2 linked regions of the Methylicorpusculum oleiharenae genome follow. The protein of the gene in region 2 binds, or shares a complex with, the protein of the main gene of each other region. Links are inferred from orthologs where the notes say so. Each region holds a gene or a part of one and is shown on either strand. Other genes may lie near its edges.

Evidence for each region.
Region 1: the proteins of pabB (region 2) and GO003_RS02445 are in contact, whole or in part, in a solved structure (PDB 8RP0), measured with the Escherichia coli proteins. The link is inferred for Methylicorpusculum oleiharenae from one-to-one orthologs.

Annotation. Positions count from the first base shown.
Region 1 is NZ_WUTY02000001.1:513,514-524,136, reverse strand. Bases 2,848-5,847 are described here. They hold GO003_RS02445 (anthranilate synthase component II), read right to left. Parts: upstream 4,642-5,847; coding sequence 4,054-4,641; downstream 2,848-4,053. Other genes in these bases: trpE (anthranilate synthase component I), read right to left, coding at 4,638-5,847; GO003_RS02450 (hypothetical protein), read left to right, coding at 3,240-3,944. In the rest of the region: GO003_RS02470 (response regulator transcription factor), read right to left, coding at 1-203; GO003_RS02465 (ATP-binding protein), read right to left, coding at 160-1,602; GO003_RS02460 (hypothetical protein), read left to right, coding at 1,601-1,810; peptide-methionine (S)-S-oxide reductase MsrA, read right to left, coding at 2,010-2,642; more of trpE, read right to left, coding at 5,848-6,125; GO003_RS02435 (fumarylacetoacetate hydrolase family protein), read left to right, coding at 6,349-7,224; GO003_RS02430 (ATP-binding protein), read right to left, coding at 7,415-8,851; GO003_RS02425 (response regulator), read right to left, coding at 8,848-9,510; GO003_RS02420 (thioredoxin domain-containing protein), read right to left, coding at 9,557-10,623. UniProt on the Escherichia coli protein: Part of a heterodimeric complex that catalyzes the two-step biosynthesis of 4-amino-4-deoxychorismate (ADC), a precursor of p-aminobenzoate (PABA) and tetrahydrofolate.
Region 2 is NZ_WUTY02000001.1:4,787,440-4,798,016, forward strand. The notes cover bases 4,489-7,442. They hold pabB (aminodeoxychorismate synthase component I), read right to left. Parts: upstream 6,676-7,442; coding sequence 5,302-6,675; downstream 4,489-5,301. Other genes in these bases: GO003_RS21360 (DUF2959 domain-containing protein), read right to left, coding at 4,489-4,753; GO003_RS21365 (amino acid kinase family protein), read right to left, coding at 4,754-5,305; GO003_RS21375 (hydantoinase/oxoprolinase family protein), read right to left, coding at 6,704-7,442. Also shown: alaS (alanine--tRNA ligase), read right to left, coding at 1-2,410; GO003_RS21350 (regulatory protein RecX), read right to left, coding at 2,438-2,896; recombinase RecA, read right to left, coding at 2,922-3,959; more of GO003_RS21360, read right to left, coding at 4,079-4,488; more of GO003_RS21375, read right to left, coding at 7,443-7,744; GO003_RS21380 (ATP-grasp domain-containing protein), read right to left, coding at 7,734-8,783; GO003_RS21385 (HisA/HisF-related TIM barrel protein), read left to right, coding at 8,856-9,548; fae (formaldehyde-activating enzyme), read right to left, coding at 9,619-10,128; GO003_RS21395 (triphosphoribosyl-dephospho-CoA synthase), read right to left, coding at 10,250-10,577. UniProt on the Escherichia coli protein: Part of a heterodimeric complex that catalyzes the two-step biosynthesis of 4-amino-4-deoxychorismate (ADC), a precursor of p-aminobenzoate (PABA) and tetrahydrofolate.

The sequences.
Region 1 (10,623 bases), 4.3 Mb from region 2 along the record:
TCCAAGCCTGACTGATAGCCGATACGCAGGTCAATAACTGCATATTCGGGTTCGCTGATCTCGGCCATTTTGATGCCATTTTCTACATCATTGGCAACGATGACTTCGTAATTACGCTTTTCCAATGCATTTTTAAGTACATTGCAAAACGTTTCATCATCATCTACCAATAAAAGACGCGGTTTCTCCAATTCCTGATTCATAGTGATCATCTCTCATAGCAAGCAATGGCAGCACTATTTCTACGCTGGCGCCGCCGGCTTCCAAATTTAAAAAATCAATCTTGCCGCCAATACGGCTGATTGTGCTGCAGGTTAGGAAAAGTCCTACACCCATACCGTGTTTACTGCTGGTAACTGGTTGTTTTCTGGCAAGTTCCAGGATGTTGTCAGGAACGCCCGCGCCAAAGTCTCGAATTTTGATGTAGACATGTTCCAGATCCCAGGAAACATGGAGCTCAATCCCAAGATCCGTTTCGGTAGCTTCTGCAGCATTATTGAGAATATTGATCAACGAGTGGGTCAACGTGCGTTCTGCAATAATTCTGGCATTCGAGGGTACGCAGGGATTGACGAATAATCTGAGCTTGATTTCAGGCTTGTGCGCGCGCCATTGTCTTATGACTTCGTCAATGTATTCTTCAATCAGCATGATTTGTCCGGACTCTGCGCGCATTTCTCCAGCACTTGCCGACATCACAGACAGTGCTTCTTTGCATCGGTTAACTTGTTGCTGCATTATCAGTGTCTTTTGATGGAGGTCAGGAAATCGGTGTATAGGGTATTCGTTTTCTAATTCATGTGCGACTATTGCAATAGTTCCCAGCGGCGTACTGATGTCATGGGCGGCGCTAGCGGCCAATGTGCCCAATGATACTACGCGCTCATCTCGTAATGCGTTTTCCCGGGCTTCAGCCAGCGTCCGTTCTTGAGCTCTTAGTGTCCTTGCAAGTTCAACAACAAAAAAAGCGACCAGACCGGCACTAAATACGAAACCGAACCACATGCCAAAAATATGCAGATTAAAATAATGATGGTCTTTTAGTTCATGGGCATTGCGAAGTATTTGATAATGCTCTTTAGCCGAATGCTGCATATCGGCCTGGTAAATTTCCAGTGCGGCTATATCAGGCTCTATCGAAGGCATATGTGGCTCGATAGAGGGTAGTGGTATGTTGTAAGCAATCAGGATGGTATACATTGAGGTCGTTAAAATGACCATGTACCAGGCATAATTATGAGGCAACATGATAGCCGTGATGATTAACGGCATCAAAAAGACCCAAATGATAGGGTTTGATGCCCCGCCTGTCAGATAAAGGAGCGAAGCGATGCCTAAAACATCAATAACAAGTTGTGAAAATATTTCGAGTTCGGTGACAGGGTCATCTGTCTTGAGACGCATCCAGGTATATAAATTGACGGTCCCTATCGATAAAATCACAAGCCAAAGCTGCTCATGTGGCAATCTTATATTTAACCCGTGAACTGAAATAATGATAAGTAAAGCTTCGCCGGTCATCATCAGATTTCTGAGAATGAATAGCCATTTCAGGTTTTGGCGAGCTGATATTTCGGATTTAGGCAATACTTGAGAAAACATGTTTTTTGGCCTGACGCTTAAACGGGTTAAATATTTTAGAGGTATCGTACTTCAACTCGGTAAATCAGTAATGAATTTTATGGTGTTTGAATATTTTCTCGGCCTATATACTGGCTCTGGATATTTTGGCGTTGAGGAATTGAGCATTGTAAAACCTCTTATGCCAAGTAACATCGGTGCAGTTTGCCTGTTTAAACAGCCAGGATAATCCGTTGATATTGAGACTGCGACAATATGTCACATTTTTTATTGCAAATAGTGTTGCTATTATTAATCTAACTTTTAAGGGAACCAATTTGACCCCTCAGCTAAAAGTTGCGTTATATCCTTCCTAATATCCTTATAAGCGGTTTTTTTTAAACCGCTTTTTTTTGTCTGAAATTTACCAATTGATTATCTTTTTATCATTAAAAACAAACGCCTGCGCCTCTTAAACCACAATATCCATCCGGGTTTTTATGAAGGTATTGCTGGTGATATGTTTCAGCATAATAAAATATATCAACAGGTTCTATTTCAGTGGTAATAAGGGGTAATCCGCTTTGAGTTAATCGGGTTTGATAATGTTCTTTTGACGCTAGTGCAATATTGAACTGAGTATCTGCATAAGTATAAATACAGGATCTATACTGAGTGCCTGTGTCATTTCCCTGCCGCATTCCCTGAGTAGGATTATGAGATTCCCAGAAGATTTTAAGCAAGCTTTCAAAGCTGATGTCGTCAGAAGAATAGACCACAAGAACTACCTCGCTATGCCCTGTTAGACCGCTGCACACTTCTTCGTAAGTAGGGTTTTTGGTATTGCCACCGGAATAGCCCACTGCAGTGCTGAATACGCCAGGGGTTTGCCAGAATTTTCTCTCTGCTCCCCAGAAACAGCCCATGCCAAATAGTACGGTTTGCATGTTTTGTGGAAAAGGCGGCGCAATCGGATTTCCATTAACGCAGTGCTTATTGATGATGGTCAGCGCTTGGTCGCGTCCCGGCAATGAGTCAGAAGGTGATGGTTTTGAAAGCTTTTGGTTTAAAAATGAAAACATGGGTAATTCCTCGCTGAATAGGGGGGGCAAAGGTTTCGATTTAGGGTGGGGTTATCAGTCACTTTGTGACACCTGTTCTTTTCTATCGTTCATGCATGTCCTGAGGGAGCGAATGCTTAAGTTATGAATACGGTAGGCTTTTTATAATTCTTTTTTTATGCAGCGGTGGGTATTTTGATTCAAATTTTTGAATCCATATCATTTTTTTATAAAAAGTCAATGCTGCAGTCAGCTGGGAGAAGACGTAAGTCAGTAGGAATGATCGTGAAGTGACTCATTTTATTGCGCGATTTGCCTCATTCTTAATCTAAAACAGAGGTGAAAATCGTTGGTTTATGTTGCTGATCCCTTGGTTTATCTGACTTTAGCCGATAACGATCAAGGCAAAATGATAATAACGCATCAATAATCGTGCCAATGGCTGTGGCATATCGTCACGCGTCAATATGCCACATTTGCATAACCAGCCGCGGATACTACACTATTTGAAACTCTTGATTGACGCCGCTTTGTCAGACATCCGAGAGTTGATAGCCTTCCTCATTACATGCGGTTGATTAATTTAGCTGCATTCTTTTTTTAAGACAGAGGGTACCCATGAAAAGAAATTACCAAATTGAAGATTCTATACCTCTAGTCCAGGAAGAATTGATCGCGCGCACTGCTTATCATGAGGCAGGCCACGCAGCTGCCATTCATTTGAGCAATCGTCTAAAAAATCTACCACCGGTATTTTTTCAAATCACTATGGGTAATTTATGCTCAGCGGAAGGGGCAAGCCATCACGTAATGGAACGGTCAAAATCGAACTGGCTGGCAACGGTTGAAGGCGGGCATTTAATAGGCAGTTTGCCGGTATCGGTTTTAGAAAGCAGTCGTTATTTTTCCGATCATCAGCTTCACGCTTATCAAGTCGCTTATGAGGCGGACATTATCAACATATTGGCGGGGCCTTTGGCTGAAGCCAAGCATGTCGCTCAATTGGATGATGAATGCTTTAATGCAAGATTGATCAATGTGGAAGCCCTTAAGTATTACGGTGGTTCATCGGATCTTGAGCGTGTGACGGAATATTTGGAGGGTTTTATCGGTGACAAGGATAAACGCCAAGAAAAGCTCAATAGTCTGTTTTTAGAAGCATTTAAGTTTGTTGATCACCCTTATCATTGGTATGCAATCAGTCAGTTGGCCGATCACATTTTGGAAAATGATAAGTCATTGATAAGCTGTGAAGATGCAATCGATGTTTTAGATGAAGCAATGATTAAGATTCAGACTTTGTATTTTCGTCAAATACCATAAGGCTTGTTGATACCCAATAATTTCAGTGTAAATTGCGCGCCTTAAAAAAACTGGCAAGCATAGCTTGATGGTTAGCTTGACGTTAAAATCTTGCAAAAAAGTGCTGTCATCATCCCTGCAAAAAATTTCTGAGCATGTCATGACCCTGTTCGGTCAAGATCGATTCCGGGTGAAATTGAACGCCCTCAATCGGCATTGTTTTATGCCTGACGCCCATTATTTCATCTATATTGCCCTGTCCGTCCTCTGTCCAGGCCGTGACTTCAAGACATTCGGGTAAACTCGACTGTTCAATCACTAAAGAATGGTAACGCGTTGCTGTAAACGGGTTATTCAGATCTTTGAATACGCCCTGATTTTTGTGATAAACCAAAGACGTTTTGCCATGCATAATACTTTTGGCATGGATAATATGGCCGCCGAAAGCATAGCCGATACTTTGATGACCCAGGCAGACGCCTAGAATCGGCAATCGTCCAGCAAATTTAAGGATGGCTTCCACCGAAATGCCGGCTTCCTTGGGAGTGCAAGGCCCCGGAGAAATGACGATTTTATCGGGAGCAATGCGTTCGATATCGGTGACACTCGCTTCGTCATTGCGGACAACGACCACCTCGGCATCCAGTTCACCCAAATACTGAACCAGGTTGTAAGTGAAGGAGTCGTAATTGTCGATCATCACTACTTTTACGCTCATGTCGGATCTCCTTCCAGCCCCGCCTCAGCCATACTGACCGCTCGAAAAATAGCCCGGCCTTTATTCATCGTTTCATCCCATTCGTTTCTTGGCACCGAATCGTAAACAATTCCTGCACCGGCTTGTATATGTAAAGTTTGATCCTTGATCACTGCTGTTCGGATTGCAATGGCGGTATCCAGATTGCCGGACCAGGCGATATAACCCACGGCACCTGAATAAACGCCTCGTTTGACGGGTTCCAGTTCATCAATAATTTCCATCGCCCGAATTTTTGGCGCGCCGCTGACTGTGCCTGCCGGAAATGTAGCCGCCAATACATCAAAGGCATTTTTCCCTTGCTTCAGTTGTCCTGTGACATTGGAGACGATGTGCATGACATGCGAATAACGTTCCACGATCATTTTGTCAGTGAGTTGCACTGAACCTATTTCCGCTACGCGTCCTGTATCATTGCGGCCCAAATCGATCAGCATTAAATGTTCAGCCAATTCTTTTGGATCAGCCAGCAGTTCCTGTTCCAAAGCCAGATCCAGCTCATGCGTCGAACCGCGTGGGCGAGTACCTGCTATCGGCCTTACCGTAACGGTTCCTTCTTCCAGTCTAACCAGAATCTCCGGAGACGATCCGACGATATGAAAATCCTCCAGATTTAAAAAGTACATGTAGGGGGAAGGATTAAGGCAGCGCAACGCACGGTATAGATCCAGCGGTGAGGCAGTATAGGGAATGGATAAACGCTGCGACAAGACAACCTGCATAATGTCGCCATCAAAAATATAGTCCTTGGCTTTGAGTACGGCATCTTCAAAACCCTGTTGCGTGAACCCGGAAACAAAATGCGATTCTTCAACATGTTTGGGAGGGGTGTTAGATTGAGGCCTGGCTTTTAATTCCCGCAACTTGGCGGCTAATTCACGAAGTCGGGTCAATGCGTTGTCATAGGCGTTGTCCTCTTCCGGGTTGGCGTGAGTCAGCAGCAGCATTTTTCCGGACAAATTATCGAATACCAGTATTTCTTCCGAAACCATTAACAGGATATCGGGCGTGCCCAAAGGGTCCGGCTTATTCGATGATTCCAGTCGCGGCTCGATATAACCAATAGTTTCGTAGCCGAAATAACCTACCAGCCCGCCATTGAACCGAGGCAGTGATTTGATGTCCGGGACTCTGTAACGTTCTTTGAAGGATTCAATCCATTCCAGAGGATTGCTGTGCGTAGCCAATTCCTCAATTTGACCGTTATGCTCAACTTCGATCGTATGACCGTTGATTTTAACAAGGGTGCGGCAAGGCAATCCGATAATGGAATAGCGGCCCCATTGTTCTCCGCCATGAACGGATTCGAACAGATAGGAATAAGGTCCGTCAGCCAATTTAAGATAAGCGCTGAGCGGCGTGTCCAAATCAGCGAGAATTTCCCGACTGACAGGGATACGGTTGAAGCCCTGCCGGGCGTATTGATTGAACTCTTCGCGTGTCATTGCAGATATCGATGGTTTATGTTCGGTCTTGTTTGTAACCGTGACGTTTATTGTCCGCACGAATAAAATTTAAAAGGTCCGGGGCTTTGCGCATAACGCTAGGCCAATTTTCCTTGTGCTTACTGGTCACATGCTTTTAGTTTCAGCATTATAACTTTTTTTTGGTCTTTCGCTCTTCGTTATACAATGCCAATCAACAAAAACATCCGGGTATTTAAAAGCGATGAAACTGGCAACTTTTAATTTTGAGGGCAAGACACGTATCGGGGCGGTTGTGGGCGATTGGATTGTGGATAGTTTAGGGGTACAGGCCATACCAGAAGATATGATTGGATTTCTTGAGGGAGGGGCTTCCTCTATCGATGCCATGCAGAAATTGATAGTGAAAAACGTGCAGCGTATCGCTTTAGCGGACGTGATTTTGCAAGCGCCGGTGCCAAGGCCCGGCAAGTTCCTGGGTGTTGGTCTTAATTACGCAGATCATGTTGACGAAACGGAACTGGAAAAACCCGAATATCCCACCTTTTTTACCAAGCAAAGTTCCTGTGTAATAGGGCCGGGCGCTGCGATTCACAGACCCAAAGTGTCCGAAAAACTCGATTATGAAGGGGAGCTGGCTTTTATCATCGGCAAACGCTGCCGTCATGTGGCCATTGATAAAGCTCATGAAGTGATTGCAGGATATACGATTGCAAATGATGTGTCGGTGCGCGACTGGCAATTTCGTTCCGCTACCTGGACGTTAGGAAAATCGTTTGATACCCATGGACCATTGGGTCCCTGGCTGGTCACGCCCGATGAAATAGGCGATCCGCATCAATTATCCCTGGAAACTTGGCTGGACGATGAAAAGCGTCAGTCATCCAATACGCGGCATATGATATTCAACTGTTTTGAGATCATTGCCTACTTAACCCAGGCCATGACCCTGGAGCCCGGCGATGTCATCACAACAGGCACGCCCGCCGGAGTGGGTGTAAAAATGAAACCGCGAGGTTATATGAAGCCCGGGCAAACGGTGCGTATCACCATTGAGAAAATAGGTACGCTGATAAATCCGGTTATCGCTGAGCCGAACAGCATTTTTCCTGTGAAGTAACAAGCCAGGCCCACTTTATACCTTTCGCACTTCAAATTTCGGCAGTGCCTAAGGAGGCAGCGGGTTGTTCGGCAAAAGCTTTGCCAGCATGGATGCTGGCATAGAGCCTATATGGATGTATTTACGGCGTCCTTTGACGGGCACCCCGGTGCCAAATTTCGATCTACGATGAGTATACTTGAAACTTTAATCAGTCTATAACATTACCAAAAAGCGGTTTTTTAACGTTCTTGGCGTTTTTTACAGGATTGGCTTCCGGCAGTAAAGGAAACAGCACGGTCAATTTCAAGCCGCCAAACCTTGATTTATCCATGTGTAACTCCGCATTGTGCAATAAAGAGATCCGTTGAACCATTGATAGTCCCAAACCAGTGCCTTGTACTTTGTTCGCAGTTTCTATGCACCGGTAAAACCGTTTATAAGCGTCGTCGTATTGCTCTATGGCGATGCCCGGCCCCGAGTCTTCAACACATAATTCCAGTGCCTTTCTTTGCGTCAGACTGATCACAACCTTGCCACCTCTGGGCGTGTATTTAACCGCATTGTCCAGGATGTTTCGGATCAGAATGCCGATCAGTGGAACATTGACTTTCACGTAGGCCACGCTGTTATGCTCAAAACTCATACTGATTTGCTTTTTATGCGCTTCAGGTTCCAGTTCGGCAATAATTTGTATCACTTCGCGGCTTAATTCGACATATTGTTTGTTCAGGTAAGACGGGTCTGACTCTATTCGGGAAAACGTCAATAGTTGCTGCACCATGTTGGTCATTCTTTTGACCGCTTGTTCAATGCGCCCCAATGCTTGCTGCCGCATGCCTTCATCAGAAGTTTTCATGGCTACCTGCGCTTGGGTCAGCAGTCCTGCCAACGGTGTTTTTAATTCATGTGAGGCATCAGCAGTAAAGCGCCGCTCGTTTTCGAAGGCTTTTTCCAATTGCAGAAAAAGCGTATTGATCTCTTCGACAACAGGGACAATTTCGGTCGGTAAGTGCCGAGTTGACAAAGGTTTCAGATAATTTGCCTCACGCCGGGCAAGTTGCAGGGTGAGACGATTGACCGGTTTTAGGGCGCGCCTGACGATCAAGCCGATGACAACGCCCAGAAAAGGCAAGCTGAATAACAACGGCTTGATCAGATGACTGACGATTTCATCTTTTAATTCGCGGCGGACATCGTCCCGCTGGCCGACATGGATGATATATTCATCCTTGTCATCCGAAATGCTGAAGACATGCCATAAGTAGCCGTCAATTTCCATTTTGGTAAAGCCGTTGAGCGAATCTGACATGGGTTTGACCGGGGCAGTTCGCGAGCGCAAGATCAATCCTTCCGTCTTGGAGATCAGCTGAAAAGCAATCTTTTGCGTGTATTTGGAATTAAAAGTACTGTGCGTCAATATTTTCTCAGGGCTGTCCAAATCCCACAGTTCATTCAACGAGCCCTCATACAGCAAGTGGCCGACGAAAGAATAAAGAGCATGTGCCGATTGGGCTAATTCCGCATCAAAAAGCTTAACGACTTCGTCCCGGGTAAGCCGGTAACTGACATAGGCGGTGACGCCCCAGATCAGAGCTGACGCCGAGAGCAGGGTAAACAGCAAAATATTCCGTAGCGAATATTTCATTCAGCTTCATCAATGATATAGCCGACGCCGCGGACAGTCCGGATAAATTTGGCGCCCAGTTTCTTTCGTAAATGATGGATATGAACTTCTACCGAGTTGCTTTCAATTTCAGATCCCCAGGAATAAAGGGCTTCTTCAATTCGTGCGCGAGAAATCACGCGGCCGATATTGCTCATTAGAAAATTTAAAATGCCAAATTCTTTTTGGGACAAATCAATACGTTTGTTTTTGACTGTAACGACATGCGATGCCGGGTCCAGCAATACGCCCTGGTGTTCGATTTGCGGGACGCTACGTCCTGACTGCCTTCTTGCCAGCGCCCTGAGCCGTGCGCAGACTTCCGATAACTCAAAGGGTTTTGCCACAAAATCATCAGCACCGCTGTCTAGCCCTTGAATGCGGTCATCCACCGTGTCTTTTGCCGTCAATACCAGTACAGGCGTTTCATCCTTGCGTTTGCGCAATTCTTTTAACACCTCCATTCCTTCCATTCCAGGCAGGTTAAGATCCAATACCACCAGTTCGTAAGAGTTTGTTTTCAGTGCCTCATTGGCAAGATTACCATCCATGACCCAATCCACGGCATAGCCTTCCATGGTAAGGCCGGCCTTGATGCCATCGCCTAAAATTTCATCATCTTCTACTAATAAAAGTCGCATAGTTACGCTCAGAGTTTATAAATTTTTTCAGAATACGAAGCCAAAATCAGTCCGTGTCCAATTTTCCTGTTTTAAGCCTTTCCCATAGATAAGCCAAACAGGTTATGAATAGTGCAGATCCCAGCACGGTTAATGACGCCAGCATATTATTCAGCCATTCCGGTGCCACTAACAACATTATGCCCAGGTTAAACATCATTAAGCCGGATAATAACTTCAACAGGCGGCCTTGTTGTTCTGTCAATTTTCTACTGCCCAAGGTCAGGGTATAGATCACCACGATGACGAGTAGCGGTATGACGTAGACCGTATTATAAAGTGCCAGATAAGCATAATAAGACGGGGTCGATAAGGCATGTAAGGTCAAAACGCGGGTGTAAATCATGGGCAGGCCCGCGGTGCATAAAAGTTCGTAGCTGTTGGCTGCTATAGCCAAGACCACCGTCGCTGCGACCGTGGCTGTCCAGTTTCCGGCCTGCAGGATTGAGCGCATACGTTGAAAAAGCAGGGGCTTGGCCGATTCGGGAATACTCAGGGATAGCCCTCGTTTAAAGAAAAAATAATCCTTGATATTAAAACCGGCGATTAACACTGCGATGATACCGGCCAGCGCTGTGATCAGGTCCAGTTGTTGCGTCATCAAAAAAAGGTTGAGCCAGGCCGCCATGAATATAAAATACATGCCGCCGGAAAATACCACGAATATTCCGCCTATGAGTGCCATTCGCTGCCTGCTGTGGCCATGCGCCATAAGACTTAGCAGGAACAATAAGACAAAAAAAGCGCAAGGGTTGAACGCGTCCAGTGCCGCAATAAATACGGTGAGGAACGGCAGCGAATAAGCCTGATAATCAACTGTGCCCAGCAAGGGCAAGTCCAGTTGCTTATTTTCTGTCGGGCTCTGTTTGGCCTCATGGCATTCGATCAACTCGCGTTCCAGTTCTTTGCCCATCCGGGCTGGACTATCAAAACCCACCCGAATACGGTCACAAAAAATAAAGCCGGGTATTGCGTTGGCCGGATCATTGAGCGCTTTAGCCATCGTGATATAACGCTGTACATTTTCCTGATTATTCACCAAATCATAGCTTTTAACGCTTAGCCAGTCATATC
Region 2 (10,577 bases):
TACCATCAGCAACAGTCGCAAGCACTACTGCAGAGGAGCCTAATTTATTGCGCAACTGATCGACCATCTCTCGCATGGACTTAGGATCAATGCCATCCAAACGCACTGCCAATACTTTTACACCCTGGATATCGATGGCTTGCGACGATAGTTCAGTCCCAGCAGAGCTGGCTAGTTTTGACTTGAGCTTTTCAAGCTCTTTTTCCAGCTGCTTGTGTTTTTCAACCAGCTGCTCCACTTTTTCGTAGGCCTTATCTTGTGGTGTCTTCATCAAGCTGGCGATCAGCGATAAAGTTTTCTCTCTGGAGTCCAGCCAATCCATTGCAGCTTTTCCGGTAACCGCCTCAATCCGTCTTATTCCCGCAGCCACCCCGGTTTCGCTGACAATCTTGAACAAACCAATATCGCCCGAACGATTAACATGAGTACCGCCACACAACTCGACCGAAAAATCGCCAATTTTCAAAACCCTTACTTCATCGCCGTATTTTTCGCCGAATAACGCCATTGCACCTTCCTGCATGGCTGATTCCTTGTCCATCACTTCAGCAACTACCGGATCATTCAAGCGTATATGGTCATTAACCAGCTGTTCAATCGTGTTTAACTCACTCTCAGTAACAGGCTCAAAATGTGCGAAGTCAAAACGAAGCCGTTCGGAATTAACCAAAGAACCTTTTTGGACAACGTGTTCACCTAAAGTTTTTCGCAGAGCCGCATGCAGTAAATGGGTAGCCGAATGATTGAGTTCCGTGGCCTTGCGATTATTCATATCGACTTTAGCAAGGCAGGTTTGATTTAAACTCAAGCTACCGGCTATGACGATGCCTCTATGAAGAAACTGATCGCCAGCCTGCTTTTGGGTCGCATCAACGCGAAAAACTGAAGCATTAACTTCCAGCAATCCGCAATCACCCGCCTGCCCTCCCGACTCTCCGTAAAAAGGCGTTTTATCAAGCACCACAATACCCTCTTCTCCTTCATTAAGAGACTCAACTGCTTGTCCTGACTTGAACAATCCGACGATTTTCGCCTGATCTTCAAGGAGATGATAACCGGTAAACTCGGTAGCCCCTTCGATAGCGATTGCGTTTTTATAATCCGTACCAAAATTGCTGGCGGCTCTTGCCCTGTCACGTTGGGCCGCCATTTCGGTTTCAAACCCGGCATGATCAACGGTTAAATGATTCTCTCGCGCAAAATCAGCGGTCAAATCAACAGGAAAACCGTAGGTATCGTAAAGTTGAAAAACCACTTCGCCGGGTATCGTAGCTCCCTCTAACTTGGCAACGCAGGCTTCAAGAATTTTCATGCCTTGCTCAAGCGTTTCAGCAAAACGCTCTTCTTCTTTTTTTAGAACGCGCTCAACTTGTTCTCGAGCATGAACCAGTTCCGGGTAGGCATCGCCCATCACATCAGCCAACGGTGCGACCAGTTTGTAAAAGAAAACATCCCGGATACCCAGGCGGTAACCATGGCGAATGGCTCGTCTTATGATACGGCGCAGCACATAACCCCGCCCTTCATTCGATGGCATCACTCCGTCAGTCACCAGAAATGCGCACGAGCGGATATGATCGGCTATGACACGTAACGAGCTGTTAGTCACATCGTTGGTCCCGGCCAAGCGGGCTGCTGCCTGGAGTAACTGCTGAAACAAATCAATTTCATAGTTACTGTGAACGTGCTGCATCACTGCCGATATGCGCTCTAACCCCATTCCGGTATCTACCGAAGGTTTAGGCAAAGGGTGAAGCTGACCGTATTTATCGCGATCATATTGCATGAATACGAGATTCCAAATCTCGATATACCGATCGCCTTCTTCATCAGGTGACCCCGGAGGACCGCCCGGAATACCTTCACCATGATCATAAAATATTTCACTGCAGGGACCACAAGGACCCACATCACCCATCGCCCAGAAATTATCTTTTGCGCCTATCCTGGAAAATCGTTCAGGATCGATACCTATGTCTTGCAGCCAGATCTTTTCAGCTTCTGGATCTTCCTCGAAAACCGTTATCCAGAGTTTTGAAGCCGGAATGCTCAGCTCTTGGGTTAAAAACTCCCAGGCTAGCTTAATTGCGTCTTCTTTGAAGTAGTCGCCAAAGCTGAAGTTACCCAACATTTCAAAGAAAGTGTGGTGACGGGCCGTATAGCCGACATTTTCCAAATCGTTATGTTTACCACCCGCACGGACACAACGCTGACTGGTGACGGCACGGGTGTAGTCACGGTGTTCGCGTCCTAAAAATACATCCTTGAACTGCACCATACCGGCATTGGTAAAAAGCAGTGTGGGATCGTTACCGGGAACCAAAGAACTGGAAGGTTGAACGGAGTGTCCGCGATTCTGAAAGAAACTCAAAAAGGCAGAGCGCAATTCGGCGCTGGTCATATTTTTCATCATGATAGTGTTTACAAGTCTTGGAACTTATTCAAATCGTATGTTTAATGTTTTAAACAAGGCGCTGACCATGGAACCGGTAAAACCTCGTTGTTGCAAGAAACGGCTGCGTTTAGCCCACTCATTAGGGGTTATAACGGTCTCTTGTGAAAACTTTTTCTCATAAACCTTGGCTAAAACATCCATCCAACTGTCTGCCGTTTCATCAAGCACAGAATCCATGTCAAAATCATCAATACCCGCCTGATTTAACTCATACTCAATTCGCTTGGGCCCATAACCTTTTAAAATGCGCTGCCGAGTAAAACTCTCTGCATAACGTTGTTCATTCAGGTAGTTATCGGCAAGCAATTGCGCAAGCACTTCATTGATCAATGAAAGTTCGAATCCTTTGAATTTCAACTTTCTGATTAACTCCAACACGCTGTGATCACGACGTGCCAAGAGTTGCAAACAAATCGCTTTAATCCTTTTTTTTGAATCCATTCAACTTTCTGCAGCCAAGTATTACTTACTCTTCTGTAAGCGTATCGTCCGCAACACTTTCGATCAAACTGACTTTACCAAAGGCTTCGTTTCTGATTTTTTCTTCTATTTCCTTGGCTTTATCGGCATGTTCCCTAAAATATTGTTTAGCATTATCCTTGCCTTGCCCAATCTTTTCATCACCGTAACTGTACCAGGAACCGGCTTTTTGGATAAATCCGTAGGTGACACCGAGATCTACCAGTTCTCCGAAAAATGACACGCCTTCACCGTAGAGAATTTCAAATTCTGCCTGTTTAAAGGGGGGAGCCACTTTGTTTTTGACGACTTTTACACGGGTTTCGTTGCCGATAACTTCCTCGCCTTTTTTGACCGAGCCTATCCTGCGAATATCCAGGCGCACTGACGCATAAAATTTCAGCGCGTTGCCGCCTGTAGTCGTTTCAGGGTTGCCAAACATCACACCTATTTTCATACGAATTTGATTGATGAAAATGACCAGTGTATTGGATCGTTTGATATTGGCGGTCAGCTTTCTCAATGCCTGGGACATTAAGCGCGCCTGCAATCCCATGTGCGAATCGCCCATATCGCCCTCTATTTCGGCTTTAGGCGTCAGCGCGGCAACCGAATCAACGACCACGATATCAACAGCGCCGGAACGAACCAACATATCCGTGATTTCTAAGGCCTGCTCGCCGGTATCGGGTTGCGAAACCAGCAAATCATCGACATTCACACCAATTTTTTCGGCATAACTGGGATCCAACGCATGTTCAGCATCGACGAAAGCAGCGGTTCCACCTAATTTTTGAATTTGGGCAATGACGGATAATGTCAGTGTTGTTTTACCGGAAGATTCCGGACCGTAAATCTCAACAATACGGCCTCGAGGCAAACCGCCACAGCCCAAGGCAATATCCAAGGTCAAAGAACCGGTGGAGACGACTTGAATATCGCGGGAAGCAGTACTATCTCCCATTCGCATGACAGAGCCTTTACCAAATTGTTTTTCAATTTGTAATAATGCGGCACTCAACGCTTTTTTCTTGTTCTCGTCCATTATGTCCTGCCTTTTAGTCAACCCCAAAAATGGCGTTTATTATGCCATAGGGCATATGTTTAACACAGCTAATATTGCCGGGTAATGCATGATGAAAAGCACGTTTAACAGCCTGCCGCTCAGTATCCCGGCAACGCTTTTTGCTCCGATAAACTGGCAACAAACTGGCTGGCTTCGGCAATTGTCATTTCCATTGCCTGAATCAGTTGAGACATATCCAGGCTGATTTCTATAAATTCATGCTCTATCGCAGAAATAGCCTGAGCATTCAGATTGTGCTTGAGATAAAGGACCTGATCTTTAAATGCCATTAACACCGGTGAGATTCTCGCTTCAGCGCGCTGCATGGCTTTGATCAGTCTTGCATAATGCTGCTGGGATAGTTTAAGTTGCTGGCGGCTGCGGGCTTTTAGCGAACGGTTGGAATATTCATTCAGTTCGCTTTCCCACTCGACAAACAGCGCGTTACTGACTTCTTCAATGGCTTTGATCCGCTGAGTTACCGTATCGGCCTTTGTCTTGCAAAAATCATACTGGCGCTGCAAAAGCCTGTATTTATGTTCAAGCGACGATTCATCCATAACCACAATGGCTTTAAACCGTTCCAACGCCCCTTCAAAATGAACTTTGGTATCTTGTAAACTTTCGCAGGCCTGTTCAACCTGACAAACGACGATGTCCCGCTTATGATGCCCCAAAGACTCCCTTGCCTGGTAATAAACTTTTCGTAATTGTCTTTTTAAATAACGGTTTATCAAATTGACTGTTTTTTGAATCAGGTTAATGTCTTCCATTTAGAGTGCATCTTTATTAATGAGGGTAATGCGATAAGCGTTATTTTTTGTAAATTCTATAAAACAAGGGTCGACAATACCCAACCGGGTTAATGCGGGCAGATCCAAGCCTGCCGGAATTTCCACAGATTTAACCAGAATCAATTCGTCCGCATTCACCGCGCCTGCCAGCCAGGCAGCCAAACTGTCCGACGTGACATCCCAACTAGCAGCAATTCCAGCCTGCTCCAGCAATTTAAAATCGGGCCACCAGATCAATCGCTCTCCATTGCTAACCCTTTCGTTGATTTCTTGTAAACTATCCGCAAAATGGAAGCCACTCAGAATCGATTGAAATAACAGCGCCATTTGCTGCATCGCGATAATCGCCATCTGATGGGCTCTAACATCTTCAAATTGCCAACGCTGCTGGGTTTGCCGCACGGTATCGGCAAAGACACCGCCGCCCGGCACAATAATTAAATCCGAAGGATAATGCTCATCTATTTTCGTCAGATAAGCCTTTAAGTTACTGCAGCGCTCCAGACTACCGCCCACTTTTACAACTTTCATGCAGGTTGCATTTGCTGCAATACTTCGAGCAGTGCAGATGCTTTATCGAAACACTCCTGATATTCGTCGGTCATTTCGGAATCATTGACAATACCGCCGCCCGCCCAGAAACGTATTGTTCCCGCTGATTCAATCAGGGTTCGGATGACGATATTGGTGTCCATATTACCATCAAAGCCGATATAGCCGATTGCGCCGCAGTATATTCCTCGTCTATTCGGCTCCAGTTCTTCAATGACTTCCATGGCGCGAATTTTTGGCGCACCGGTGATCGACCCGCCCGGAAAACAGCTTTTAAGCAAATCCAGCGCATGCCTACCGTCTGCCAATTCACCCGTCACGGTGCTCACCAAATGGTGAACGGTCGCATAACTTTCAACAGCAAACAATTTAGGTACTTTTACAGAGCCTTTTTTACAGGTTTTACTGATGTCATTCCGCAGTAAATCGACAATCATCACATTTTCAGCGCGGTCTTTATCGCTGTTTTCAAGTAATGCGGCTTGCTCCTGATCTTCAAGAATGATAGCCCGGCGAGGCCGAGTTCCTTTAATCGGTTTGGTTTCAACCCGTCTTTCATGCACTTTGAGAAAGCGTTCGGGCGATGAACTCAGAACGGTTGCCTCGGGCGTTTTCATAAAACAACTGAATGGAGCTGCATTCAATTCTCTGAGTTTGAGATAAGCCACCCAGGGCTCTCCTTGGCAAGGCGCACAAAACCGTTGCGATAAATTAACCTGATAGCAGTCTCCCTCTTTCAGATAATGTTTGATCCGGTTAAAAGCCAGTTCATAACCGGCTTGATCCATATTAAATGCTATCGGCCCGGTCACCTCAAATTGTTTTTCCGGGCACGTCTCCGGCAACTGACTGAAGCGGGCAACCAGTTCTTCACGCTGTTTTTCAGTCAGAAAACCGATCAGCTGACTTTGCATTTTTTCGTGATCAACCACCACGGCCCAAAGATAAATTCCTACCGCCATTTCGGCAAGATGCTCCTCATCTGTGCTGATCTGCGGCATTTTTTCCAACCGGCGCGCTAAATCGTAAGCAAAATAACCGATCGCTCCACCGTTGAAAGGTATATCCGGTAAAGCGGGCCAATCCAGGTTCAAAGCCTGCTTAACGAGTTCGAAAGGATCTTCATCAGAAAAAATTGTTTCTCCATCTCTTTCAATGGCAGTGATCTGTCCATGCGTCATCAATGTGCAAACCGGCTCGGCCGCGATGATATCAAATCGGCCTTGTTGAACACTGGGAAAACCGCTATCCAGAAACACCGCCCAGGGCTGTCCGGACAAAGGCGCAAAAAGTTGCGCGCTGTCTTCAAAATAAGGCAGCGGGTGAATGGTTTTTATCGGTGAAGACATTAGATCAATGCTCAATTAACTGTGTTTTTTAGCTTCTTGACAAGAAAGCGATGGCCAACGCAGGCGCGCAATCAGCCGGACTCAATCCCGATGTTTCGGGCACATTCGGCAGCAAGTCATTAAAATCCATATAAGACATGCCCATGTTAACGGCCAGCTGTTTAACCAAAAAGCGGCCCACACCGGCACCAATCAAGGGCGGTGGTTGCGTCCAGCAAGATCTGGATAATTGCCGCTCACATCCTAATTGAATAGTTCTAATTTGTTCGGCCCGGATTGATTGAGCCAACTGAGACCAACTGAATAAAGGCTCATCTTGCCATTCTTGCCCTATCATCCGTGCGAGACGTTTCGCACTGGCCTGTCGGGTTTTCTCTGCACCGTCGGCTGTTTCATATTGATCATGAGCTTCATCCAGTTCTTCTGTGAGCCTGTACACATCCGCCATCGTAGCAAAGTACTCAGCCATTACACCCACATCATGACCCTTGAAAAAAAACCGGTTGGCAATCGCCATCACCGCGGTGCGAACCACACCGGTATAAATCAACTCACGGGTAATGAGCCTTTCATAATCGGTTAACCCTTGTGCCAGCACTTGTCCATTGGCAAGCGCCAGTATATCGGTGGTAGTGCTGCCTATATCGATAAAAAGCCCGTTCCCGCACTGTTTCGCAGCATAATCTGCACTCGCCAACCAGTTGGCAGAAGCAATAGCCTGATAATTCCCTTCGTTGATCGAATCAATGTGCAGAAAGCCCAGTGACCCTGCGTATACACTCAAATTACCCACAGGCAGCACAGATTTCATGACGTTTAGAATTTGCTCCACACCCTCTGACCGACTTTGAAAACAATCCGCCAACTCGCCTGTCATTGTGATTACATGGCGAACAGGGTGAGGGGGTACTATTTTCAACAATTCATTAACAGCACTTTGCAATTGATCCAGGCCTTTCCATAACGGACAAGGGTGTTGCAAAACCTGAACAGGTGCACCCTGCGCATCCAACACGACAGCTTTCAGGTGCGCGCCACCGATATCCCAGCCTACCACGTCAATTTGCATTTGTAATCCGGCTGACGGAAACAGTTACAGTTTTATTGTTTTTAGCCACAAGTTCTGGGATTTTTTCATTCATTTGGATGACCGTCCCGGCAATATTAAGCCCCAATGCGTCATAAATACCGGCATAAGATGTAGTCAATCGAGGGTTAATTTCTAAAACATACAGTTGAGAGTCATGTTCAATCAGGTCTATGCCGACATAACCCCATAAACCCGGAAAAGCCTTGGCTATGCGATCGACCAGAGCTTGATGCACAGTGGTTTGAACATCTGAATTAACGAGACATTTAACTAATTTAAATTGCCCACTATCAATTTCTATCACTTGCGTATTGACACAAATGAGCCGTGCATTTCCGCCGTCAAACAAACAGGAAAAGCTAATTGGCTGACCTTCAATATAGGGTTGAATAATGTATCGTTCCGGAGCATCCAACGCTACGGAAAGAATGCCTTTATCTATTAAATATGTCGTTTCACACCCCATGCCATCAATCGGTTTAATCACAAACAGGCCGGTGGTTGCCAAACGCTCAGAAGTATAGCGTTCGGTTGGCACTGTTTTAATGCCATGGGCTACCAGTGTTTCCCATGTATTGAACTTATTGGCAGTCAAAGCCACCGCCTGCTCGGAAGATGACAACAGTATTTTGCCGTGTGCGTTAATACGCCGAGTCAAATTCAACAGCGTATTATTCATTTCGGGAGCGACTGGCCAAACGCCATCGCAACAGGGCAAGAGCATTTCCATGACCTCAACCCAATCGAGCTCTGCATAAACGGGCACTGTATTGAACCGAGTCAAATCGAAACTTATCGAAGGCAATATTCGAGCATCAACCATAACAGTGACCTGGACGCCATCCAGCTCAGCCAGATCCCTTAACAAGGCGGTCAGCATTAACAGTCCCTCGTTAACCAAATGTTCAGGGACACGTTCAGAACAACAACCTCCACCGGTAATATATTCAAAAACCAGGAGCTTCATATAGGCCCAATCGAATGCCGCTTCAAAAAATAACGGATGATATTGTAACATTCCATTAACATAACCGTTCAGCGAGAAATGACGATAAAGTTAACAAGTCCGTAACACACTATTAATAATGCTATGCAAATAATACCGGTCATTGATTTAAAAGACGGATGTGTCGTGGCGGCCAAGTACGGCCAAAGGGAACACTATCAACCCATAAAATCCGGATTATGCGCATCCCACGAGGCTATCATTATCATTGAGGCTTTACTCAAGCTGCATCCATTTAAGTTATTTTATCTGGCCGATCTTGACGCCATCACTGGCAATGGCTCGCATCAAAAAGAAATTAAAGCCGTTCTCCGCAGCTTCCCGCACACGGTATTTTGGATAGATCAGGGCTATACCTATTTTGAAAGACCATACAGCGATTTTAAAAACGCTGTTCCGGTCATCGGTTCAGAATCACTTGAGGAGTCGGATTTGACCCGTTTGATTCAGATGAACGGTAGCTACATTTTATCCCTGGATCACACAAAAGATAAAAAACTGGGTGCGGCAACTGTATTCGAAGACATCCGATTTTGGCCTGAAACCATCATTATCATGAATCTTAATAAAGTCGGGAGTTTTGAAGGACCTGATTTTAACCTGTTGAAACAATTTAAAATCCACTATCCAGACAAGCAATTTGTCGCTGCCGGTGGCATTCGCAATCTGGCTGATTTAGTGACACTAAAAAAATTGGACATACATCAGGCACTTGTCGCAAGCGCCTTGCATTCCGGCGCTATCGGTAAGAGAGAACTTGAACATCTGGAAAAATAAGACAAACAAATCTTTCAGGCAAAAAAATACCCCGAAACGGGGTATTTTTTAACCAGACGAAATGAATCGCTTAGTTAGCAGCAAAAGGATGAACAGCAGTTCCTTTGGCAGCAACTACTTCAGCAGCAGTTGGTAAGCCGGCAACAGCACGCTCAAGCGCTTCTTTAGTTGCTTTGTAGTTGTACTCTTGAATTTTAGCGTTGTCTTCAGCCAACCAGTGAATGAAAACACCGACTGATACGAACAGGTTGTCTGCTTCGTCAGCTGGAATTGTGCCGTTTTCTACGCAATCAGCAACAGCCATAGCTACGCCGCGTTGTGCTGGTCCAAACATTTGAACAGCTTGTTTAGAACCTTTAATGGTTACTTTATTGAACATAACAGTTGCAGGCTTAACCATCAGGTTAGGTGCAACAACAGCTAATAAGCTTGAAAAGCCGTCTTTGTTATTGGTCAAAGTGTTTGCAAAAGCAGTTTCTGCAGCTGAACCGCGTGGGCCAATGATTAAGTCGATGTGTGCAACTTCGTTGCCTTCGCCTATTAATGATTCGCCTACGCGCAAGTTTGTTATTTTAGCCATGCTTGTTGTTTCCTTCGGAGAAAAAAAATAAAAAGTTTAAATCTATACAGACATTAGGAAATGTCACAGGTATATTTAAGTGATCAATTCCGTCTGAAACCTTATCTGAAGTATAAATCACCTACTTGACAAGATCCTCTAAAAATACAGCCATCACCGTTGCTACTGTCAGGTCTGCAGTTGTTCCGGGATTGATATGATGTGCTTTTAATTCTTTATCAACTTGATAAAGTAAAGGCAATATATCTTCCGGATCAGTTGCGCCCTGCAGCTGCGAATTGATAGCAGCCATTTTCTCTGCCACCCATCCGGTGTAACGATCGCCATATTTTCGCTCAATGTGGCTATCAGGATAGCGAGCAAGAAGCGTAGTATATACCGAAGCCGCCGCCCAATAACATGAACCCCATCGAGTTAAGCCGCCATTATAGCTTAAAATACTCAATTCA